Regions from separate parts of the Lacticaseibacillus salsurae genome, predicted to be linked through region 2. Evidence: riboswitches for the same ligand, from Rfam matches in the RefSeq annotation. Region 2 holds a riboswitch; each other region holds the start of a gene.

Region 1 (3,265 bases), on a different contig from region 2:
CCAACCCCGCCGCTTGCTGTTTTCTAACGGCATGCAAACGTTAGGGGTGGCGTTGCCTTGGGCGATCGCCGCGACGTTGGTGCGCCCGAATGAAAAGGCGATCTCCATTTCTGGGGATGGCGGCTTCTTATTCTCCAGCCAAGAGCTGGAAACAGCCGTGCGCTTGCACGCCAACTTGGTCCACATTATTTGGAACGATGGCCATTACGATATGGTGAAATTCCAAGAAGAAATGAAATATGGCCGCTCTGCCGGCGTTGACTTTGGCCCAGTGGATTTCGTTAAGTATGCGCAAAGTTTTGGCGCCACTGGTTTACGCGTTGAAAAGCCAGAACAACTTGGTGACATTTTGGATCAAGCGTTTGCCGCTGACGGCCCAGTGGTGGTCGATATTCCAGTGGACTATTCGGATAATTTAAAGCTGTCTGCAGACATGTTGGAAGATCAATTCTGATCGCCAGCAAAAAGGATGACGATGAAACTTTATCAACATGGCACGTTAGCCAATTTAGTTCCAGGTTTGTTTGGCGGGACCTTGTCGCTTCACGACTTGTTGCAACACGGAGATACCGGCATCGGGACCTTGGCTGGCTTAGATGGTGAATTGATCATTTTACACGGCACAGTGTATCAAGTGGCCGCCACTGGCAAAGTGCGCCAAGTCGCTGAAAGCGAAACGGTGCCTTTTGCCAATGTCCATCACGCTGATTTCACGCCAGCAGGTCGTTTGCATGAGGTGGGGGATGCGCAGTTGCGCGACACGTTGGCCCAAAAATTGGTGTCGTTGAATGTGTTTTCTGCCGTCAAGCTGACAGGGACCTTTGCGCAAGTTACCACGCGGGCAGTGGCTGGGCAAAAGCGGCCTTACCCGACGCTTAAAGCCACCGCGCAAGCACAAAGTGTGTTCACCAAAGCCAATGTCACCGGCACGATCATCGGCTATTATTCGCCGAAGTTATTTGCCGGGGCTGCAGCGCCTGGGTTTCACTTGCACTTTTTAAGCGATGATCATGAATTTGGCGGGCATTTGTTGCATGCAGATGTTGCCCAAGCTGACTTGGCGCTACAAGCGTTTGACAGCTTGGATCTGCATTTGCCGCTGAATGACCTTGAATTTCAACAATTAGACCTTGATAGTGATCAAATCGTTGCGGATATCGAACTTGCTGAGAAGTAAGTGAGAGTGCCGTGAGAGCCGCTGGCATCTGCTGGCGGCTTTTTGCTATACTGTAATTTGAAAAAAATTGAATCCAATCTTTAGAGGTCGCGTCAATGATCAGTCAGCTGCTTTGGTGGGTGTTGCCACAATGAAAGTTGCTTAAAGGCATTGACGCCGAAAGGGAAGCCGCCACACCGGTCGAACTTGGGACAAGTCGGGAATACCGCTTGGACTGTCGCTTGGCGATGTGCTAATGAACCCGATTTTGGCGCGCGCTTGGCGGCGCTTTTTCTTTGGTCAAATAAGGGAGTTTCGTTTTGGCAGATAAATCTGAACATAATCAAGTGGCCCGCTCACTGAAAACGCGGCACTTGTCGATGATCGCTTTAGGGGGATCGATCGGCACTGGCTTGTTTGTGGCCAGCGGTGGCGCTATTGCCAATGCTGGTCCAGGCGGCGCGATTTTGGCATATTTAGGCATCGGGGTGATGGTGTTTTTCCTGATGACCAGCTTAGGGGAAATGGCCACCTACATTCCAGTGTCTGGCAGTTTTTCTGAATATGCTAGCCGCTTTGTCGATCCCGCAGTCGGTTTTGCGTTAGGCTGGAATTATTGGTTCAACTGGGCGATCACCGTTGCCGTAGACATTGCCACCACGGCGATCGTGATGCACTTTTGGGTACCGGCGATCCCTGGGTGGATGATCAGTTTGGCATTTTTGCTGCTGATTTTTGTGATCAATATTATTTCCGTCAAAAGTTTTGGCGAAACCGAATATTGGCTGTCGTTGATCAAAGTGATCACCGTGATCGTGTTTTTGATCGTTGGGGTAATGACGATTTTTGGCATTTTAGGTGGACAACACATCGGCTTTGCCAATTACCATTATCACGACGCGCCATTTGTTGGCGGGTGGCCGGCGACGTTATCGGTGTTTGTGGTGGCTGGATTCTCGTTTCAAGGCACGGAGTTGATCGGGATCACGGCTGGGGAATCGGAAACCCCTGAGATCAGTATCCCCAAAGCCATCAAGCAAGTGTTTTGGCGGATCTTGCTGTTTTATATTCTCGCCATTGCCGTGATCGCCGCGATCATTCCATACACCAGCCCGAACTTGCTTGGGGCTTCAGCGTCTGATGTGGCGATTTCGCCATTTACCTTGGTGTTTAAGCGTATCGGCTTGGCCGGCGCAGCCAGTGTGATGAACGCGGTGATCTTAACGTCAGTGTTGTCGTCGGCTAATTCAGGGATGTACGCGTCGACGCGCATGCTTTGGGCGATGGGCAACTCTGGATTTGCCCCAAAGATCTTTGGGAAAACCAATAACCGCGGCGTGCCGCTACCGGCGTTGTTAGCGACCACGGCAGTGGGCGCGTTGACCTTTTTGTCCAGTATTTTAGGGCCGAATGTGTACCAGTTGTTAGTGGCGGCTAGTGGCTTGACTGGCTTTTTAGCCTGGCTAGGGATCGCGGTGTCGCATTACCGCTTCCGGCGGGCGTTTGTGGCACAAGGGCACAAATTGTCTGAATTGGTTTATCATGCCAAGTGGTTCCCGATCGGGCCGATTTTAGCGATCGTGATGAGTTTGATCGTGATCTTAGGGCAAGATATCAGCTCGGTGACCCATTTCGCTTGGGACCGCTTGTTGATCTCTTATATGTCCATCCCCTTATTTATCGTGTTGACGGTATGGTACAAGCTCAAACACAAAACGCATTTGTTATCACTTGATGAAATCGACTTAACGCCGCATCGCGATCATCGCAAAGAAGCACCCAAACCATAACCTCAGTCCATCGGCAAGTGCCGGTGGGCTTTTTGTCAGGCTGATGTATTCGCCAAGAGTTAGCTTGCCATCAGCAAAGATTGACAACGCTTTCTTGACTCGCTACAATTGAGTAGCAAGAAGTGGAGGCGACAGTATGCGTATGACCCCAGAGGTTAAGGTGTTTTTATACATGGTATCGATGGCTGATGCCCAGCAAACGCTGCAAGATCCGCGCTGGCTGGAACGTTATCATCTCGATCCGCACAGAACCTTCGCCAAGTTACAAAGCCATGGCTATTTACAAGCTGTGGCCACTGGCAATGAGTTGACCGCCAAG
Region 2 (3,265 bases):
CGCTTTTCGATCAAGCGGAACAGACGCGAGATCGTGAAGGTCAAGATCAAGTAGATCCCAGAAACGATCAAGTAAGTGTGGAAGAACTGGAAGTTTTGCCCGGCGACAGTTTCGGCGGAGAAGAACAATTCGGAAACGGAGATCACAGACAACACTGACGTATCCTTGATGTTGACGATGAATTCGTTGGTCACGGCTGGCAAGGAGTTGCGGATCGCTTGTGGCAAAACGACTTTCATCATCGTTTGCAAATGGGTGAAGCCTAACGCATGCGCCGCTTCAAACTGGCCTTCATCCACGGAAATGATCCCGCCACGGATGATCTCAGAAATATAAGCCCCAGTGTTGATCGAGACAATGACCAACGCGGCAGTGGTTTTGTTCATATTGATGCCAAACGCTTGGGCAGCGCCGTAATACAATACCGCTGCTTGCACGATCATAGGTGTGCCACGGAAAACTTCGATATAAACGGCTAATAACCAGTTGATCAACCACTGTAAGCCGCGTTTGCCTTTGGTCTTAGGCGTCGGAATGGTGCGAATGATCCCGACTAATAAGCCGATCACAAACCCAACGATGGTCCCGACCAAAGAGATCAATAAGGTCATGCCAGTGCCACGCAATAACATTGGCCCGTATTGCTTTAAGATCTGCATGAACCAGTTGCCACCTTGGCTGGTGGAAGGCTGGTTGGCTACGGCGTCGTTCATCATTTGATTGCGTGTTGATGTCGAGATCTTGGCTAACTCTTCATTGATCTTGGCTTTATTGGGATCGTTTTTGCGCAAGCCGATGGCCAAGTCCACATCTTCTGGGTTGGTTTTAAAACCATTGGCCTTGGAGAACTTCAAGTAAGTCAAGTTCGGGTTGGCATTTTGCGCAGTGATGCCTTCTGGAACTTCGGAAACATACCCATCAATGGTGCCAGATTCAAGCGCCACTCGCATTGCGGGGAAGTTGTTCATCGCCGCTTCTTTGATGACGCCTTTCATTTGCTTGATGGCTTGATAATGGAAAGTGGACAGTTGCGCGGTGATCTTGGCGCCTTTGAAGTCATTGATGGACTTAGCTTTGGCGTATTTGGAATCGCGCCGTACCACCACCGTCAACTTCGAAGCGTAATACGTGCTGGTAAAATCGATCGCCTTGCGCCGTTCGGCAGTGGGCGACATCCCGGCGATGATCGCATCGATCTTGCCAGACGTTAAGGCTGGTTGTAACCCATCCCAAGAAGTCTTGACCACGATAACTTTTTTGCCGATGGCTTTGGCCACTTTCTTAGCCATTTGCACATCGTAGCCATTGGCGTAATCATGAGAGCCTTGGATCTTCACGGCGCCGTTTGACGCATCAGATTGGGTCCAGTTGAATGGGGCATAGCCGGCTTCCATCCCGACTTTGAAGGTCCCACTGGCAGAAACGCTTTGGATGCTGAAAGCCAGTACTGCTAACAGCGCCACGGCGATCCCATTAAGGTAAAGCCATACTTTTTTCATCAGACATAGTCCTCCTTCGTTGTTTGCGCACCGAAGGAATAGAGAGAACATTAAAGGGGATCGACCTATATCATAAATAAAGGTCGATCCCCTGATTTCAGTAGTTAAACCAGAATCATAGCGCTCCGCATTGCTGCGACAGTTCAAGCGATATTTTCGCTTGCCCCAACCAAACCGCTCCTAGATGAACGATCTGATTTCGGCGGGGATGCTTACGACAGGATCAAAGGGATCTAGCCCTCACCTGTTTTCGTCACCACCCGCGACCTCTATTTCTTGGTGGATATTCACATGTCTTGCCTGAAAGTATAGCGCGAACCCCAGTCGGCGTCAACGTATTATGCATGCGATCGAAAAACGCTTTCCATAAATTAAAAAGCGTTTTAATGAGTTGGACGAGCCGACGCTGACGTGAAAAGTAGTCGAGTTGTTCCTACAAATATAGCAGATCTGGCTTAACTTTTCCCCAGTCAAACCCTTGTCGCACATAAAGATTTGCAAAAAAATTTGAGTCAAATGCCTGCTGGTATAGTCCTTTCATGAAAACGCTCAAATTTCTCGTAGGAAAGGGGTTGCAAAGCGTGACTGATAACGGCATACTAGCTCATGGGGATTCATTCACCGGTCAAAATCTGCATACTTATTCTACATTATTCAATGCAGCCGGCGACCGAACCCAAATATTATTTAGGAGGCGACAAACAATGGTCGGAATCATTCTTGCTAGTCATGGGCAATTCGCTGCTGGCATCAAGCAATCTGGTCAAATGATCTTCGGTGAACAAGAAAAAGTCGAAGCTGTGACTTTCATGCCAAACGAAGGCCCAGATGATCTCAAGAAGCATCTTGAAGAAGCCATTGCGAAGTTCGGCGAAGACGACGAAGTGTTGTTCTTAGTCGATCTGTGGGGCGGTTCACCATTCAACCAATCCAACGGTTTGTTCGAAGCACATAAGGACAAGTGGGCAATTGTAACAGGGCTGAACCTGCCAATGCTCATTGAAGCTTATGGCTCACGTCTGTCGATGACATCGGCACACGAGATTGCTGCACACTTAGTAGAAGCTGGGCGTGACGGTGTGAAGATCAAACCAGAATCACTTGAACCTAAACCAAAAGCTGCACCTGCTGCAGCTCAAGGTGGCAACGCCGGGAAACCTGGGAAGCTCGAATATGTGCTTGCTCGGATCGACTCTCGTCTGTTGCATGGTCAAGTCGCAACTGCTTGGTCCAAGTCGGTTAAGCCTACCCGTATCATCGTTGTTTCTGACAACGTTGCCAAGGATAAGCTGCGTAAGCAATTGATCACTGACGCTGCGCCTGGTGGTGTTCACGCCCACGTTGTGCCAGTTGATCAAATGATCAAGATCGCCAAAGATGATAAGCACTTTGGCGGCGAACGTGCACTGCTATTATTCGAAACCCCTCAAGACGCATTACGCGCAGTTGAAGGTGGCGTACCGTTGAAGACCATCAACGTTGGGTCCATGGCCCACTCCGCTGGTAAAGTTCAACCTAACAAAGTTTTGGCTTTTGACCAAGATGATATCGATACCTTCGCTAAACTGAAGGCTGACGGCTTGACCTTTGATGTCCGCAAAGTCCCAACCGACTCTCAAGACAACATGGATGCCATCTTGAAGAAAGCGCAAGACGCTTTGAACGCTGCAAAGTAACTTCAATCAAAACATTGCGATGAACGCATCGTGATGCTCGACTATTATTCCTACAAAAAGGGAGGATACTAAAATGTCTTTGAATTTCAT
Region 3 (3,265 bases), on a different contig from region 2:
TGATCACCGCGTTATCGCCGATGGCCACTTGGTCGCGAATGATCGCGCCAGGTTCGATGCGGGCGTTAAAGTTGCGCACATCAAGCATTGGTACCCCAGTGTTGCGACCTTGCGCTTCCACCACTTGATCTGAGATCTTATCAGCATTGGCTTCTAAGACCGGTTGGATCTCAGCCCAGTCGCCGATCACCGTACCAGTGTGCTTGCAAGTGAAGTTATGCACGGATGCTGGGAAGGTCAAATCGGCGAGGTCGCCTTTGAGATAAACTTTGACTGGGGTCGTTTTCTTGGAATTGGCAATGGTGTTGATGACAGTTTGGGTATCTAAAGTTGGCATGGAAAAATTCCTTTCTTATTTAAACAGCTGAGTTGAGTTTAACGCGGCAAACTTAGTCGTAGCTTAAATCGTTTTGCGTCAGGTCAGCATAGCTTTGCCGGCGCACGACGAGTTTGGCTTGGCCATTTTCGGCAAAAACCACTGCCGGAATGGGATTGCGGTTATAATTTGACGCCATGGAGTAGCCGTAAGCCCCGCAGCTTTTAACGGCTAAGACGTCGCCTGCTTGTAATTGTGGCAAGTGGGCGTGGTCGATCAAAATGTCGCCAGATTCACAATACTTGCCGACTAAATGGACATCTTGTGTCGGTGTGGCGTTCGGGTCGTCGGCTTTGACCGCTTCATATTTGGCTTGGTATAGCGCTGGGCGTAAGTTGTCGCCCATGCCACCGTCAACGGCGATGTAAGGCCGCAAGCCTGGGACGGTTTTGCTGGAGCCTACGGTGTACAACTGGTAGCCGGCAGGGCCGACGATCGAGCGGCCCGGTTCGATCCAAACCGCTGGCAAAGCGAAAGGTAAGTTCTGCGCACGCAAGGTTTTGAGGATCGCTTCGACGAAATCTTCGGCTGGGATCGGGTCATCATCTTGGGTATAAGCGATGCCAAAGCCGCCGCCGACATTCAACACTGATGGGGTGTAGTTGAGTTGTTCGTGCCAGTCTTTCAAAATGCTGGCGAGCTTTTGGGTGGCGCCGATAAAGCCAGCGACATCAAAAATTTGGCTACCGATATGGGCGTGAATGCCTAATAAGTTGAATTGCGCGTTGGCTAAAGCTAACTTGGCCGCTTCAAGCGCTTGTCCAGAATCGACATCAAAGCCAAATTTGGAATCAGTTTGCCCAGTGGAGATATACGCGTGGGTGTGAGCGGAGATCCCAGGGGTCACCCGCAACAGGATGTCTTGGGTGCGCGTTGGCGTTTGGGCTAACAAGTCGCCTAGCAGGTCCAATTCATGGAAATTGTCGACGACGATAGTGCCAACGCCTAACGCTAAAGCTTCTGTAAGTTCTTTTTCAGATTTGTTATTGCCATGAAATGAAACATCTGCCATGGGAAAGCCAGCTTGTTGGGCGGTATACAATTCGCCGCCAGATACCACATCGACATGGCACGCTTCTTGCTTGGCGACTTGATACATGGCGATGGTAGCAAAAGCTTTTGACGCATAGCTGACGGCGTAGTTGAAGTGCTCAGCTTCAAAAACGCGTTTGAATGCACGGATCTGTTGGCGAATCGCGCTGACGTCATAAACATATAGCGGCGTTTGAAATTGCTTGGCAAGTTGTAAGCTGTCGACGCCACCGATCAACAAGTGGCCGGCATCATTTGTGGGATCTGACATAATGTTCTCCTTTGGCGAGATAAAAAAATAAGGCCCAGTTTTGGCATCTACCAAAACAAGGGTCTCATTCACTGGAGTCGATTGTTTGGATAGCGCCCCGTCGATTGTTCGACGACAGTGTAGCCGCTTTTCGCGTCTACCCCAACGACTAACGCATCCACTGCGCCAGCGTTTCGGCGACCGCCCCTTTTGCCTGAAGTCATTGCAGCGTGGACTGCTCGATCAGGTGACTCATGTAGGTCGCAACCTCTATCTCATTTATCATGAGTCTATAATAAATCCGGCGTGGCGTCAAATTTAATTTGTGAAAGTTTTTTGTACTAATAATGCCAGAAAATTGCGCATTTAATTCAAAATCTCGTGCTAGGCTTAGCTCAAAATATGTGTTAGACTTCATCACAAATCACCAAGTTCACATTGTTTTATCATGAAAGGGCGTTTAAACATGCGCGTAGTAAAATTTGGCGGCTCCAGTTTAGCCGATAGCAAACAATTCGAAAAAGTCGTGGCGATCATGCAAGCAGACCCGGCGCGTCAAGTCGTAGTCACCTCCGCACCTGGTAAACGCGAGCATGGCGACATCAAAGTCACGGACTTGTTGATCCGCTACTGTGAAGCGGTGCAAGCGCATGCTGATTTCGCCGACACTGTCGCTGAGATCGTCAGCCGCTATGCCGAAATCGCCACGCATTACCAATTAGCGCCAAGCGTGATGGCCCATATCCAAAGCGAACTTGAATCGTTGGCCACGGAACAATTTCCTGATGCTGATTATCAAATGGCAGCCTTTAAAGCGCATGGCGAAAAGCTCAACGGTTACTTGTTGACGGCGGTGTTGAATGCCAGTGGTAGCCAAGCCTTTTACGGCGAGCCAAAAACCATCGGCTTAGTGGTGTTAGACGAACCCAATGACGCTGAAGTCCAGGCGCAAACATACGCTAATTTGGCCAAGTTCGATCGCCAAGCCGGAATTTTGGTGGTACCAGGGTTTTACGGGTATACTGAAGCCGGTCGCATCGCCACCTTTTCTCGCGGCGGGTCAGACATCACCGGGGCGATTTTAAGTCGCGGGTTCAATGCGGATCTGTATGAGAACTTCACTGATGTCGACGGGGTATTTGCCGCGGATCCGCGCGTGGTGAAAAACCCAGCCCCGATCGCCAAAATGACTTATCGGGAAATGCGGGAACTGTCATACGGCGGCTTTGGGGTGTTTCATGATGAAGCGATCTTGCCAGCGATCGACGGGCAGATCCCGATCAACTTGAAAAACACCAACCACCCAACGCATGCCGGCACCATGATCGTCCCAGAAGCGGGATTCACCCCGCAGCATGCAGTGACTGGTATCGTGTCATCAGATCATTTCTCGGCGATCTACTTGCATCGTTACTTGTTAAACAAAGAAGTCGGCTTCACCTTGAAGCTCTTGCAGATCTTTTATGCCCATGGCATCAATTATGAACATATGCCCAGTGGGATCGATGATTTAACGATCATTTTCGATAATCGCCAATTGACGCCGCAACTGCGCACGACCTTATGCCAAGAGATCCAAGCCAAAATGCATCCCGATGTCTTGCAAT

What was found. A riboswitch is a leader RNA that binds a small molecule or an ion and turns the genes downstream of it on or off. The one in region 2 is predicted to bind lysine.
Region 1: it holds a riboswitch for lysine, as region 2 does, so the genes downstream of both, ACKTSG_RS10525 (amino acid permease) here and ACKTSG_RS08770 (ABC transporter permease subunit) in region 2, are expected to answer to the same signal.
Region 3: it holds a riboswitch for lysine, as region 2 does, so the genes downstream of both, lysA (diaminopimelate decarboxylase) here and ACKTSG_RS08770 (ABC transporter permease subunit) in region 2, are expected to answer to the same signal.

The regions. Positions count from the first base shown of each region.
Region 1 covers NZ_BAAFZI010000040.1:12,559-15,823, forward strand. Annotated here, with positions in the region: gene alsS (acetolactate synthase AlsS) at 1-454, shown strand, start outside; gene budA (acetolactate decarboxylase) at 470-1,177, shown strand; lysine riboswitch at 1,251-1,420, shown strand; gene ACKTSG_RS10525 (amino acid permease) at 1,537-2,946, shown strand; gene ACKTSG_RS10530 (hypothetical protein) at 3,083-3,265, shown strand, end outside.
Region 2 covers NZ_BAAFZI010000027.1:3,874-7,138, reverse strand. Annotated here, with positions in the region: gene ACKTSG_RS08770 (ABC transporter permease subunit) at 1-1,499, opposite strand, end outside; lysine riboswitch at 1,610-1,779, opposite strand; gene ACKTSG_RS08765 (mannose/fructose/sorbose PTS transporter subunit IIA) at 2,204-3,175, shown strand; gene ACKTSG_RS08760 (PTS mannose/fructose/sorbose transporter subunit IIC) at 3,249-3,265, shown strand, end outside.
Region 3 covers NZ_BAAFZI010000003.1:76,875-80,139, forward strand. Annotated here, with positions in the region: gene dapD (2,3,4,5-tetrahydropyridine-2,6-dicarboxylate N-acetyltransferase) at 1-337, opposite strand, end outside; gene lysA (diaminopimelate decarboxylase) at 390-1,679, opposite strand; lysine riboswitch at 1,762-1,939, opposite strand; gene ACKTSG_RS02295 (aspartate kinase) at 2,125-3,265, shown strand, end outside.